Regions from separate parts of the Streptomyces sp. NBC_01707 genome, predicted to be linked through region 1. Evidence: riboswitches for the same ligand, from Rfam matches in the RefSeq annotation. Region 1 holds a riboswitch; each other region holds the start of a gene.
The links. A riboswitch is a leader RNA that binds a small molecule or an ion and turns the genes downstream of it on or off. The one in region 1 is predicted to bind cyclic di-AMP.
Positions count from the first base shown of each region.

Region 2: another riboswitch for cyclic di-AMP. It lies ahead of OG963_RS36755 (C40 family peptidase); the one in region 1 lies ahead of OG963_RS27065 (transglycosylase family protein).
Region 3: another riboswitch for cyclic di-AMP. It lies ahead of OG963_RS19585 (C40 family peptidase); the one in region 1 lies ahead of OG963_RS27065 (transglycosylase family protein).
Region 4: another riboswitch for cyclic di-AMP. It lies ahead of OG963_RS09360 (LysM peptidoglycan-binding domain-containing M23 family metallopeptidase); the one in region 1 lies ahead of OG963_RS27065 (transglycosylase family protein).

Region 1 is NZ_CP109190.1:6,003,211-6,006,744, forward strand. Features, by position in the region: gene OG963_RS27055 (cytochrome P450) at 1-200, shown strand, start outside; gene OG963_RS27060 (transglycosylase family protein) at 306-1,253, shown strand; cyclic di-AMP (ydaO/yuaA leader) riboswitch at 1,554-1,724, shown strand; gene OG963_RS27065 (transglycosylase family protein) at 1,728-2,426, shown strand; gene eno (phosphopyruvate hydratase) at 2,710-3,534, shown strand, end outside.
Region 2 is NZ_CP109190.1:8,195,564-8,199,097, reverse strand. Features, by position in the region: gene OG963_RS36765 (ATP-dependent Clp protease proteolytic subunit) at 1-502, shown strand, start outside; gene OG963_RS36760 (hypothetical protein) at 510-818, shown strand; cyclic di-AMP (ydaO/yuaA leader) riboswitch at 1,122-1,318, shown strand; gene OG963_RS36755 (C40 family peptidase) at 1,322-1,795, shown strand; gene OG963_RS36750 (ATP-binding protein) at 2,415-2,846, opposite strand; gene OG963_RS36745 (helix-turn-helix transcriptional regulator) at 3,051-3,534, shown strand, end outside.
Region 3 is NZ_CP109190.1:4,379,718-4,383,251, forward strand. Features, by position in the region: gene pcrA (DNA helicase PcrA) at 1-1,770, opposite strand, end outside; cyclic di-AMP (ydaO/yuaA leader) riboswitch at 2,029-2,195, shown strand; gene OG963_RS19585 (C40 family peptidase) at 2,203-3,348, shown strand; gene OG963_RS19590 (hypothetical protein) at 3,444-3,534, opposite strand, start outside.
Region 4 is NZ_CP109190.1:2,049,001-2,052,534, forward strand. Features, by position in the region: gene OG963_RS09355 (SGNH/GDSL hydrolase family protein) at 36-887, opposite strand; gene OG963_RS09360 (LysM peptidoglycan-binding domain-containing M23 family metallopeptidase) at 1,063-1,911, opposite strand; cyclic di-AMP (ydaO/yuaA leader) riboswitch at 1,915-2,071, opposite strand; gene OG963_RS09365 (alpha-galactosidase) at 2,367-3,534, opposite strand, start outside.

The DNA.
Region 1 (3,534 bases):
TGGGAGCGCCGCTCGCCCGGCTGGAGGGACAAGCCGCGCTGGCCACCCTTCTGAGGCGCCTCCCCGATCTGCGCCTTGCGGTGGAACCTACCGATTTGCGGTGGCGCGGGGGGCTCATCATGCGCGGACTGCGCACTCTTCCCGTGGAGTTCCATCCCGGACATCGCTCCGGTGAAGGTGACGCTCTGTCAACTCCGTGACTTTCACGTGATCTGCGCTGCATCGACTTGTGACAAGCGTTCGAGTGCCGCTACGTTCACCGTTCGACTCACCAGTCACTTGTCAGTCACACGGAAGGCAACTCCATGGGCTCCGCGAACGGCAGACACCGTCGCCCTCGTCAGGCACCTGCCATCGTCGTCGCCGCAGGCGTCACCGGCTCGGCCATCGCCATCCCGCTGCTCGGCGCGGCCGGCGCGCACGCGGCCGACGCCACGACCTGGGACCGGGTCGCCGAGTGCGAGAGCGGCGGCATGTGGAGTGCCGATCTCGGCAACGGCTTCTACGGCGGTCTCCAGTTCTCGCAGGACACCTGGAAGTCGTACGGCGGTGAGGCGTACGCCTCGCGTGCCGACCTCGCCAGCCGCTCGCAGCAGATAGCGGTCGCCGAGAAGGTCCTCGACGACCAGGGGCCACGGGCGTGGCCCAGCTGCGCGGTGATCTCCGGGCTCACGGTGGACGGAGCGCTGCCGGGTGTCGACCCGGGAAGCCTGCTGTCGACCGACCCGACGGAGAGCGCGGACCCGTCCGACGAGGCCTCGGACGAGGCGTCGGACGAGGCGAACGCCACGGGCGGATCGAAGTCGTCGTCCGACAAGTCGTCGGAGAAGTCGTCCGGCAAGGCCTCGGGGCAGGCGTCGGGTGCGGCATCGAGCGAGCCGTCGGCCGACGTGCCGGATACGTCCGGTTCAGCCGACTCGTCCCGATCTTCCCGCTCTTCGGGCAACGAGACGGGTGGTAAGCACCGTGGCGCGCCGGCTCCCGAGGTGAGCCAGGGCATGGGAACGGGTGGTGACCGCGACTCGGGCCGCCATGCTTCCCGCGGTAACAGTGACGGACGCGACACGCGCGACTCGGCCGCCGACGGCACATACACCGTTCGGCCGGGCGACAACCTCTGGGCAATTGCTGATGCACAGAAGGTTCATGGCGGATGGCCGGCGCTCTATGAGGCAAACAAGAGTGCTGTCGGCGACGACCCGGATCTCATTCTTCCTGGCCAGAGCCTCGATCTCGGTGTGAAGGCGGAGTGAGACCAATCTGATCAACAGCTTAAATCACCCCAAAAATAGGGGTAGTTCAGAGGCCTATGTCCACTTATGCGTAAGTGAGACATGGGTCTCTTTGCGTTAATCGGCGTGTCTTGTCGGTCAGGCCTGTCCGTATTGCCCCCCACCTGCGAAAACGATGACCGGCCGGACGTGAGTAGGGGATGATTGTCGGTTATGTCCGTCTTTGAATGTGGGGGTTGCGTGCGTTTACGGTCGGAACCGCTCGCACCGCGGGCCCCGTCGATCGTCACGCCGAATCCTGCCGTCGGTCGAAGGGAACAGACGCGTAAAGCGCCGTAGGCAGGAGCGGGGGACCCAGGTAAGCGCCGGAACCGATGGTCGAAGGACCGTCAGGACCGGCTTGGGGTGAAGTCGCGTGCTAGGACATGCGGCCGGGCAACTCACTTGGCCCGAACCCGACAGCTCACCTCGTAGGCGTCGGTGAGGAGAAGTTGCATGCTGCTGAACAGCAAGGGCAAGCACCGTCGCCCGTCCAAGGCCGTCCGTGTGGCCACGCTCGCCGGTGTCGCCGGTGCCGCCATCGCCGTTCCCCTGATGGGCGCCACGGGCGCCTCCGCGGCCTCCGTCGCCACGTGGGACGCCGTCGCCCAGTGCGAGTCCGGTGGCAACTGGTCCATCAACACCGGCAACGGCTACTACGGCGGCCTGCAGTTCTCGCAGTCCAGCTGGGCTGCCGCCGGCGGCACGCAGTACGCCCCGCGGGCCGACCTGGCCACCAAGGCCCAGCAGATCGCCACCGCCGAGAAGCTCCTCGACATGCAGGGTCCGGGCGCCTGGGGCTGTGCCGGCGCCGGCAACCTGACCAACGACGGTGTCGACCCGGGTGTCGACACCGGCTCCGCCGCCGCGAAGCCGGCCGCGCCGAAGCCGGCCGAGCACACCGAGGCCCCCACCGCCTCCCGCTCGGACCGCGGCACCGCCCCCGAGGCCGCGAAGACCGTCACCACGCCGACCGGCCAGAAGGTCGCGAAGGGTGACGGCGAGTACAAGGTGAAGGCCGGTGACTCGCTCAGCAAGATCGCCGAGGCGCACAAGGTGAAGGGCGGCTGGCAGCAGCTGTTCAAGCTGAACAAGAACATCGTCAAGGACGCCGACCTGATCTTCCCGGGTCAGCAGCTCCACCTGACGAAGTAGTACGAGCCTCGGCAGAAAAGCTCTCTCTCCTCCCTGAGCACCCCGACCCGGCGCGGATTCCCCCGTACGCGCCGGGTCGGGGTTTCTGCGCTCAGCGTTCAACTGTTGTGGTTACCGCTCAGTAGATTTCGCAAGATTTGCCCGTCTTCGGGTGCCCTTGGGTCCTTTTTCGTCCCAGGAGGCGGGCGGTCGCCGAACGCAGTGCGCCAAGGCGGTTAGGCTCTTGGCGCAAGGCCAAAGCGACCCTGCACAATCAGCGTCACATCCCAGAAGGAGATGCCTCGTGCCGTCCATCGACGTCGTCGTAGCCCGGGAAATCCTCGACTCCCGCGGAAACCCCACGGTCGAGGTCGAGGTCGGCCTCGACGACGGCAGCACCGGCCGTGCTGCTGTTCCGTCCGGCGCCTCCACCGGTGCGTTCGAGGCCATTGAGCTTCGCGACGGTGACCCCAACCGTTACCAGGGCAAGGGCGTCGAGAAGGCCGTCCTCGCCGTGATCGAGCAGATCGGCCCGGAGCTCGTCGGCTACGACGCCACCGAGCAGCGGCTGATCGACCAGGCGATGTTCGACCTGGACGCCACCGAGAACAAGGGCTCGCTCGGCGCCAACGCCATCCTCGGCGTCTCGCTGGCCGTCGCGCACGCCGCCTCCGAGGCCTCGGACCTGCCGCTGTTCCGCTACCTCGGTGGCCCGAACGCGCACCTGCTGCCCGTCCCGATGATGAACATCCTCAACGGTGGGTCGCACGCCGACTCCAACGTGGACATCCAGGAGTTCATGATCGCCCCGATCGGTGCGGAGTCCTTCTCCGAGGCCCTGCGCTGGGGCGCCGAGGTCTACCACACGCTGAAGAAGGTCCTGAAGACGAAGGGCCTGTCGACCGGTCTCGGCGACGAGGGCGGCTTCGCGCCGAACCTGGAGTCGAACCGCGCCGCCCTGGACCTCATCCTCGAGGCCATCAAGGAAGCCGGTTACGCCCCGGGCAAGGACATCGCGCTCGCGCTCGACGTCGCCGCCTCGGAGTTCTACAAGGACGGCAAGTACGAGTTCGAGGGCAAGTCCCGTTCGGCCGCCGAGATGACCGAGTACTACGAGGAGCTCGTCTCC
Region 2 (3,534 bases), 2.2 Mb from region 1:
CGCCGCCACCGACCTGATCGCGCAGTTCATGTACCTGGAACACGCGGCACCCGACCGGCCCATCTCCCTCTACATCAACTCCCCCGGCGGATCGTTCGACGCCATGGCGGCGATCTACGACACGATGGAGTACCTCACCTGCGAGGTGGAGACCTTCTGCCTCGGACAGGCCGGTTCCAGCGCGGCCCTGCTGCTCGCCGCGGGCGCCCCCGGCCGGCGGCACGCCCTCCCCGGTGCCAGGGTCGTCGTGCAGCAGCCCGCGCTTCCCGAGGCGCTGCAGGGCCAGCCGTCCGATCTGGAGATCGAGGCACGGGAACTGATCCGCATCCGTGAGCAGCTCACCCGCCTGCTGGCCCGTCACACCGGGCGAACTGCCGAGCGGATCGCCGCGGACATCGAGCGCGATCTCATCCTCGACGCCCCGGGCGCCAAGGCGTACGGCCTGGTGGACCACGTTCTGGAGAACCGCAAGAAGTCGCTCCCGCCGAACGCCGCGAGGTGAACACCCGATGCAGCCACCGGAGTTCCCGCCGCTGCCCGCACTGACGCGCGCCGAGGCCGAGTTCATCGACTGTTATCTGGAAGTGCTCGACCAGTTGGGGCGGATCAACCCCGCACACGGCAGCGACACCTACGGCGCGCTGCGCGCCGCGCAGGCACTCGCCTCGCGGGCCGTCGCCCTGCGGAACGCACTCGCGTCGATGCACGAGCGCGGTGAAGCGCAGATCCACGCCGCCACCTTGGCGCGAGCGCTCCGCGTGTTGGACGGGGAACGACGGGCCCGACGGGTCACCGTGCCCCCTGCCCAGACGAGTTGATCAACTCCCTTCCGCGACACGCCCGGCGGCCTGATCAAAATTCCTCGCTCGTTCGGCGTAGGAGGTCCCCCGCGCGAGGGATTGTTCAACTTGCGCCCCCGGAGTGGCCGGTGAACGGAGTCTGCCATTCCGCCGCTGGTACGGGACCGGTCGGGGAGACCGGCCGGGTTCACGGTGCGACTGTACCCACCCGTACGGGTCAATCACGACGAAACTTCCATATCGCAGTGAATCCTAGGAAATCCGGCACTCGGTGAGTCAAGATCCGTGGGACGACAAGCCCCCGCCACCGCGGCGGGGCGGTTCGGGCGGACGCCGAGTCCTGCCGCCGCCCGGATGCCTGGTCGACAGAGGTGGATCGGCAGGAGTGGAGGACCCGAGCACAACGGGTCGACCGGACATCCGGTCGACCCTCGGGGTGAAGCCGCCGAGTGCGGCCGGGCAACTTCGCCAGCCCGAACCCGACAGGTCATCCTTCACAGGCGGCTGACGAAGGGTTGCGCATGACTGCGCAGGTTCATGTCCCGTCTCTGCTCACCCGGGCCGGCACCGCCACGGTTCTGACGCTCGCCGCCGTCGGCGGCTCCGTGATCGCCCCCGGCGCTGTGGTCGAAGCCCAGGCCGCGGCTCATTCCACGAAGGCGCTCAACATCGCCGCGTCGAAGAAGGGATCGCCGTACCGGTACGGGGCCACAGGCCCCCACCGCTTCGACTGTTCGGGTCTGACGATGTACGTGTTCAAAAGGGTGGGCAAGAAGCTCCCCCGCACGGCCCAGCAGCAGTACAACAAGACCCGGCACATCTCGGCCTCGCAGCGACGCCGTGGCGATCTGGTCTTCTTCCACTGGGGGCGCGGCGTCTACCACGTAGGGATCTACGCCGGTAGGGGCAGAATCTGGCACTCGCCGAAGACCGGTTCCGTGGTGCGGCTGGAGAAGATCTGGACGCGGAGTGTCTGGTACGGACGGGTCCGCTGACCTCCGCGTCCTCCGCCTTTCAGGTGGCCGGTCACCTCCGTCGGCCCGGGGCAGCAGGGTGCCGGTGGCCAGCACCGTCCCCGGCGCGGTGCGCGCTGCGCGCCGCAGCCGCCCTCGGCGCAGCACGCGTCCTGATCCGGTCACGGAAGGCCCACCGGCCCGCCCCGCGTCGGAGCCCCGTCCGTGGTGCGGCGCGGCGCCGCGTGCAGAGCGCTGATCCCGAGGTGGAGGACGTACACCCCGCCGCGGAGTGGAGAACACTCCGGCCGAGGCGGGGGGGGTGACATCCGCCATTGGTGTGCGGGTACCGGTCCAGGGCCGACCTGCGCCCCGGTCGATGCGGGGATCGGCACGGCGGTGGTGCCTGAGACGGTCGCCGCGATGGCGCCGACGCACCCGTCCACGCGACGGGGAAACCGCGCCTGTCCGGCGGACCATCGCTGTGGCGCACCTCGGCGAGTGGGCCGGCCGCGACGCTGTGCGCACTGCCGCGCGACGGCTTCGGGAGGGCCGCTCAGTGACCATGCACGGCGACGGCCGACGACGCCATCGCTACCGCCACCGGCGACGCGACGTCCGGGCCGGGCCGGGCATGAGTCAGGGTCTGCGAGGACGGTGGTCAGGTCTGGACGGGGAACGTCCAGGGGAGCTCGATCCAGACGGTCTTGCCCCCTTCGGCGGTCGGCGTGACCGTGAGCCGTCCCCCGCACTCCTTGGCCAGGCAGCGAATGATCACCATGCCGCGCCCGTTGTCCTGCCGCACGGCAGCGGGCAGTCGCTGGGGCCAGCGGGGGTGACTGTCCGTCACCCCGAGATGCAGCTGTTCCTCCCGCTCCAGCCGCAGGTCCACCGTGAAGGTGGGCGACTGGCCGAAGGTGTGCTGGACGGCGTTGGTGGTGAGCTCGGAGACGATGAGCCGGATGGTGTCGGCAGTCTCCGTGTCATCGGGGAGACCCCAGTCGGCGAGCACTTCCGCCACGTATCTCCGGGCCGAGGAGACCGAGAGCGGCTCGCTCGGCAGAGTGACACGTGCTTCTTGATGGTCTGCCATGGCGAGCCGTCCTTTTCCCGCCCGGACCGACCCGCGATCGACCCGGGATGCGCTTCGCGCCAGACTGCCACTGATCCGGCCCTCCGTGACGGCGATCCACCAAGATATGCATATATCTGTCGCTCGAAGCGGTGAACTATGGCCCGGAATAACGCACATGGGCGGCAAGATGGCCCCTCGGCACGAGAGGGAGGGAGGCCGCGCATGCAGCACGGTCCCACGGTGCGCCGCCGCAAGCTCGGGGAGGAGCTGCGGAGTCTGCGCCACACGTCCGGACTGACGAGTCGTGACGCTGCACAGCTGCTCGGCTGGCATCAGTCGAAGGTGAGCCGGATCGAGACCGGTACCAGCGGTGTGAAACCGGCCGATGTGAGCCGACTGCTGGATGCCTACGGTCTGGACGACCCGCAGTTGCGGACGCTACTCGAGACGCTCGCGGGCTCGGCGGGCGGCGGCGGAACCGGCTGGTGGCACGCCTACCGCGGTCTCATCCCGCCCCAGTACCGGGACTTCATCAGTCTGGAGTCCCAGGCCCGAACCGCCCGCACGCTGGAGACCTCGGTGGTGCCGGGGCTCCTGCAGACCGCCGATTACGCGCGTGCGGTGACCCGTGCGTCGCTGGACGGACTGCCCGCCGGCCAGCTGGACTCGCTGGTGGAAGTGCGGCTGGCCCGGCAGGGGGTGCTCC
Region 3 (3,534 bases), 1.6 Mb from region 1:
CTGCTCGAACTCGAGCGCGACGGCGGCGAGTTCCTGAAGGTTCTCGATGCGGGTCTCGTCCTGCGGGTCGGTGGACGCCTGGAGTTCCGCGAGATAGCCGGTCCGCTCCAGGACCGCCTCCAGCACCACGGCGGGGCCCGCGCCCGACTCGACGATCGTGCGCAGCTCCTCCATCAACGTGTTGAACCGCTTGACGGCGTTGGCCGAGCGGGCCGCCATGCCGTACGCCTCGTCGACGCGGCGCAGTGCCTGCGGGAACGTGATCTTCTCGCGCAGCGACAGGGCGTCGATCATCGCCTCGGCGCGGTCGCCGATGCCGCGCTTCGGCACGTTCAGAATGCGGCGCAGCGGGACGGTGTCCTCGGGGTTGGCGAGGACCCGGAGGTAGGCCAGGATGTCCCGGACCTCCTTGCGCTCGTAGAAGCGCACGCCGCCGACGACCTTGTAGGGCAGGCCGACGCGGATGAAGATCTCTTCGAAGACGCGGGACTGCGCGTTCGTCCGGTAGAAGATGGCGACATCGCCCGCCTTGGCGTCGCCCGCGTCGGTCAGCCGGTCGATCTCGTCGGCGACGAACTGCGCCTCGTCGTGCTCGGTGTCGGCGACATAGCCGGTGATCCGGGCACCCTCGCCCGCGTTCGTCCAGAGGTTCTTGGGGCGGCGGCTCTCGTTGCGTTCGATGACCGCGTTGGCCGCGGAGAGGATCGTCTGCGTGGAGCGGTAGTTCTGCTCCAGCAGGATCGTCGTCGCGTTCGGGTAGTCCTCCTCGAACTGGAGGATGTTGCGGATGGTCGCGCCGCGGAAGGCGTAGATCGACTGGTCCGCGTCACCCACGACACACAGCTCGGCGGGGGCGTCGGCCGGTCCGGCCGGGCCCACCAGTTCGCGTACGAGCGTGTACTGCGCGTGGTTGGTGTCCTGGTACTCGTCCACGAGGACGTGCCGGAAGCGGCGGCGGTAGTGCTCGGCGACATCCGGGAACGCCTGGAGCAGATGGACCGTCGTCATGATGATGTCGTCGAAGTCCAGTGCGTTGGCCTCGCGCAGCCGGGACTGGTACATCGCGTAGGCCTGGGCGAGCGTCTTCTCGAAGCCGTCCGCGGCCTGCCCGGCGAAGGTCTCCTCGTCGATCAGCTCGTTCTTCAGGTTCGAGACCTTCGCCGTGAACGACTTCGGCGGGAAGCGCTTCGGATCGAGGTCCAGATCGCGGCAGACCAGGGCCATCAGCCGCTTGGAGTCGGCGGCGTCGTAGATCGAGAACGACGAGGTGAAGCCGAGCTTCTTCGACTCACGGCGCAGGATCCGCACGCACGCGCTGTGGAACGTCATGACCCACATGGCGTTGGCGCGCGGTCCGACGAGCTGCTCGACGCGCTCCTTCATCTCGCCCGCGGCCTTGTTGGTGAAGGTGATCGCCAGGATCTGGCCGGGATGCACCCCGCGCTCGGCCAGCAGATGGGCGATGCGGTGGGTGAGCACCCGGGTCTTGCCGGAGCCGGCCCCGGCGACGATGAGCAGCGGCGACCCCGCGTGCACGACGGCGGCACGCTGCTCGGTGTTCAACCCGTCGAGCAGGGCGGCGGCGTCGATGACGGGGCGGTGGGCGCCGTCCCGGTAGTACGCGTCCCTGGGCGGCGGGGGCGCGTCGAACACGCCCGCGAAGAGATCCTCCGGCACCGCTTCGGGTGCGGAGTCCTCGGGGGGCGGCGGGGGCTCTTCCTCCGAGTGCTGGAGGCCGGCCAGGAAGCTGTCGTCAAAGAGGCTGCTCATCGCTTGACGAGTCTAGGCCGCCGCACCGACACCGTGCGGCCGCATGGCGAACCGCACCCGGCGCACGGGCACACAGGGAGAGCGTGCGCCCACACCGCGTAGAGGAAGAGGGGGCGGCCCGGCCCGCATCCCCGGCTCCGCCGACAAGGTCACGAAAATGTATCGGGCATATCGAACATCAACCTTCACAGCGGCACCACGGGTTGGCTAGCGTGCTCGATCGGGCGGCCCGTACCCCCTGAGGCGAACCACGCCGAGCGGGCGCCCACGCCGAATCCGGGCTGCCCTCGCGGGAGTTCGGAACCGGGGACCCACATGCATCACCGGGGTGAATCGGTCCATATCTCCACATCCGGACCGTAGGGCAGCCTTCCGTTCCGCCCGAACCCGACAGCTAACCCGGTAGGCGGTCCACGGAAGGAGATGCCGGCCTTGGCGTCGCATCGCAAACCGCGCACCCGGATGCGCTCCACCACGCCCGCCGTCGGGCTCACGACGGCCGCCCTGGCGGGTGTGACCCTGCTCTCCACACAGAGCGCCACGGCCGCCCCGGCCTCGCCGAAGCCCAGCATCGAGGACGTGCAGAAGAAGGTCGACGACCTCTACCGGCAGGCGGGCACCGCGACCCAGCAGTACAACCAGGCGAAGGAGGCCTCCGCCGCGCAGCGGGGCAAGGTCGACGCGCTGCTGGACGACGTCGCGAAGCGTGCCGACAAGCTGAACGATGCGCGCAGGGCGCTCGGCAACTACGCGGCGGCGCAGTACCGCACCGGCTCCATCGCGCCGAGCGCCACATTCTTCCTGGCCGACGACCCGCAGTCGTACTTCGACGAGAACCAGCTGATGGCCCGGATGGCGGGCCGGCAGCAGAAGGCGGTCACGGACTTCCGTACGCAGCAGGCCGCGGCGTCGAAGAAGCGCACCGAGGCGGCGAAGAGTCTGGAGACGCTCACCGAGTCGCAGGCCACGCTGCGGACCAGCAAGGAGAACGTCCAGAAGAAGTTGGGCGAGGCCCGCGCGATGCTGTCGAAGCTGACGGCCGAGGAGAAGGCGCGGCTCGCGGCGCTGGAGCGGAAGAAGGAGGCGGAGGCCAAGCGCAAGGCCGAGGAGCTGGCCCGTCAGCAGGCGGCCGCCAAGGCGGAGGCGGACCGCAAGGCCGAGGAGGCCGCGAACCAGGCCGGATCCGGCGGTGACACAGGGACCGGGACCGGATCGGACAGCAGCGCCACCACGAAGGCCGACAAGGTCCTCGCCTTCGCCCGCGCCCAGTTGGGCAAGCCGTACGTCTGGGGCGCGACGGGCCCGTCGTCGTACGACTGCTCGGGGCTGACCCAGGCCGCCTGGAAGGCGGCGGGCGTCGACATACCCCGTACCACCTGGGACCAGGTGAAGATCGGCACGCGGATCGCGACGGCGGATCTGCAGCCGGGCGACCTCGTCTTCTTCTACGACGACATCAGCCACGTCGGCATCTACAAGGGCGACGGCATGATGATCCACGCGCCGAAGCCGGGCGCGAACGTCCGCGAGGAATCGATCTACTACATGCCGATCTACGGCAGCGTGCGGCCCGGGTAGCCACGGCCCCGGACGGCGACGGGCCCCCGCCGGAAGGATCCGGTGGGGGCTCGCGCCATGAAGGACAGGGACCGGCCCGGGCGGCAGCGGCCGGCTCAGGTCCAGAGCGTCGCGATGAAGATGTTGGCGACCGTCAGCCCGCCGACCGCCGCGAAGACGCCCTTCTCGACCCTCTCCTCGTCCCGC
Region 4 (3,534 bases), 4.0 Mb from region 1:
GCGCGCCCGTCCGGCCGAAGAGGACACCGCGCCGGTCACAGCGGCAACAGGTCGGGGCGCTTCGCCTCGACGTGGTCACCGGAGGACTCGCCGCGCAGCCGCCGCCCGATCCAGGGCACCAGATATTCGCGGGCCCAGTGGATGTCGTCGCGCCGTACCTCGAGCGTGCCGCGCTGTGCCTGCGGCGGCCACTCCTGGTCGGGGTCGGCCGGCACATCGAGGCCGAGGACCTGGGCGGCGCGCAGCGCGACCCGGGTGTGTCCCTCGGCCGACAGGTGGAGCCGGTCGTCGTCCCAGGCGCGCCTGTCCTGCACGGACCGCAGCGACCACAGGTCGAGGACCGGGCAGTCGTAGCGGTCGGCGATGGACCGCACATGGGCGGTGTAGGTGGCGATCTTGCCGCGCAGATGGCGCAGTACGGGAACGCCGCGGGTGTCGAAGCCGGTCGTGACCATGACGGTGCCGACCGACCGTGTCAGGTCGGCGACCGCGCGCTCGAACCGCTCGGCCACGTCGTCGGGGTCGGTGCCGGGCCGGATGATGTCATTGCCGCCCGCGCAGAAGCTCACCAGGTCGGGGGCGAGCTGCTTGGCGCGCGGCACCTGTTCCTCGACTATCTGGTCGAGGAGGCGTCCGCGTACGGCGAGATTGGCGTAACGGAAGTTCCCGTGAGCCGAACCGGCGGAACCGGTGTTCGTCGCCGCGTCGGGGTCGGGGAGCTGGTCCGCGAGGAGTACGGCGAAACGGTCCGCCCAGCCGACGAAGGTTCCGTCCGGGCCGGGGTCACCGACCCCCTCGGTGAAGCTGTCGCCAATCGCTGCGTACGACCCGATGGCGCCATGCCGGTTGTTGACGCCACGTTGATTTTTTCTCGAATCGTCTGCCACAAGGGCACATCCTGCACTGCCGAATGTGACCTACGCGACCGTAATAAGGGGTTGACGGGAGGTGAGATAGACCACCCGGTCAGGTTTTGGTAAAGAGGGAATAAGCGAAGGGGCGGTGCGCCGCCGCGCACCGCCCCTTCAACAAGCCGTTCGGATCAGGCCTGATCGGATCAGATCAGACGGAGATTCCGTGCGACGCCAGGAAGGCGACAGGGTCGATGTCCGAGCCGTACGCGGGACCGGTGCGGACCTCGAAGTGGAGGTGCGGGCCGGTGACGTTGCCGGTGGCACCGGAGAGGCCGATCTGCTGGCCGGTCGAGAGGGTCTGACCCACCGAGACGGAGAGCGCGGACAGGTGGCCGTACTGCGAGTAGTGGCCGTCGGCGTGCTTGACGACGACCTCGTTGCCGTACGCGCCACCCCAGCCGGCAGTGACGACGGTGCCGGAGGTGATCGCCTTCACGCTGGTGCCGGTGGAGACCGGGAAGTCGATGCCGGTGTGGCTGCCACTGGACCAGTTGGCACCGGAGGCACGGTAGTTGGTGGTGTGCTTGCCCGGAACCGGGGCGACGTAGCCGGAGCTGCTGCTCTGGGCGGGCGCGGGCTTGGTGACCGCCGGAGCCTTCGACGGAGCCGGGGCGGCCGGCGTGGTGCCGGTGGCCGCGGCAGGGCCGCCGAGGGTCAGCTTCATGCCCGGGTGGATCAGGCTCGGGTTGCCGCCGATGACCTCACGGTTGTCCTGGTACAGCTTCTCCCAGCCACCCTCGACCTTGTTGTCGGAGGCGATCTTCGACAGGTAGTCGCCGGCGACGACGGAGTACGTCCGGGTCTCGGACTGCTTCTTCGCGACCGGGGCGGCCGGAGCGGCGGCGGAGTGCGCGGCGGGGGCGGCCTGCTCCGCGGCGTGGGCACCGGTGGCACCGAGCAGCGGGAGGGCGATGACGGCCCCGCCGGCGCCGACGGCGGCAACGCCACGAGCGATGGTGCTGGACTTCGGACGACGGTGCTTACCCGATATGGGCATGAAGAATTTCCTCTCCGGCGCCTACGAGGTGAGCTGTCGGGTTCGGGCTGGAGATGCCCGGTCGCATGAGGTGCGACTTCACCCCGAGCCGGCCGGATTTCTCCGGTCGGCGGCTTACCTGGTTCCCCCGCTCCTGCCACACGATGAGTGGATGCGAATTCCGGTCGGCGGCAGGATTAGGCGGTCCGTCCGGATTGACGGTGACCGTAAACGAGTGAGGACGAGCAGAACAAGCCATCGGTTGCGTGCCGGAATCCGCGCCAGGAAATCGGCGCGGAATTCCGGTCACACTCCGTGGATTAAGGATCTTGGCTTTCCGCGCGGTGCACGGAATCCCCGCCCCCCGCACCAGCACACACCGTCACAGATATGATCCCGCTCACGAAAGGCCCCTCATCTACCGCTGAATCAGGGCATGTTCGACTAAATGCCTCAATACGGACATGTCATGAACATCATCCGCGGCGGAGCCTCAGCACCTTCGCGTCCAGATCCCCCCGCAGGCCGGTGTGCAGCCCCTGATGCAGCAGCACGGAACCGTGGTGGACGGCCCCGGTGTCCGAACAGGTGTAGGTCGCCGTGGGGTCGAGCCCACGCAGCCGCAGGACCGGCGGCAGCTCCCCGTACCTCTGTGTCTCCAGCCACATGAGCACGACGGTCTCGTCACCGCGTGTGTACTGCACGGCGCCGAGCCCGCCACGCGGCGCACGCAGCCGGTACAGCGCACCGTGCTGCACCACCGGGCGGATCTCCTTGTACAGGTCCACCCAGCCCCGGGCCTCGGCCAGCTCCTCGTCGCTCCACTCGGTGAGGTCTCCGCCGACCCCGAGCACCCCGGCCATCGCGCTCACGAACCGGAAGCGCAGCGAGCTCACCCTGCCGTTGAGCTGGACATTCGGACTGTCGGTCACCCAGGCGGCCATCACTCGAGCCGGATGGATCTGCCCGAAGCCCTCCTGGATGGCGAGCCGGTCCAGCGGGTCGGTGTTGTCGGAGGTCCACACCTGGTCGGTACGGGCGAGGATGCCCAGATCGATCCTGCCACCGCCGCCCGAGCAGGACTCGAAAGCGACACCGGGGTGAGCCGCCCGCAGCCGGTCGATCAGCGCGTACAGCGCATCCACATGCTCGATCCAGAGCTTCTGCGGATACTCCTCGCCCGGCCACCCCGCATCGGTGAAGCAGCGGTTGAAGTCCCATTTCACATAGTCGATCGGGGCGCTGGAAAGCAGTGAGTCGAGCTGTTCCCACAGATGGTTCCGCACATCGGTCCGGGCCAGATTGAGCACCAGCTGATGACGGAACTCCGTCCGGGTCCGGCCGGGAAAGTGCTGCACCCAGTCAGGGTGCGCGCGATACAGGTCACTGTCGGCGTTCACCATCTCCGGTTCGACCCAGATGCCGAACTGCATGCCGAGCGCGTGCACTTCGTCGGCGAGCGGCTTCAGTCCGCCGGGGAAGCGCTCGGGGTTCGGGGTCCAGTCGCCGAGTCCCGCCCGGTCGCTGGTGCGCTGCCCGAACCACGCGTCGTCCACGACGAACAGTTCGACACCCATCGCTGCGGCGCGCACGGCCAGGGCACGCTGCTGGTCCTCCGCGATGTCGAAGCCGGTGGCCTCCCAG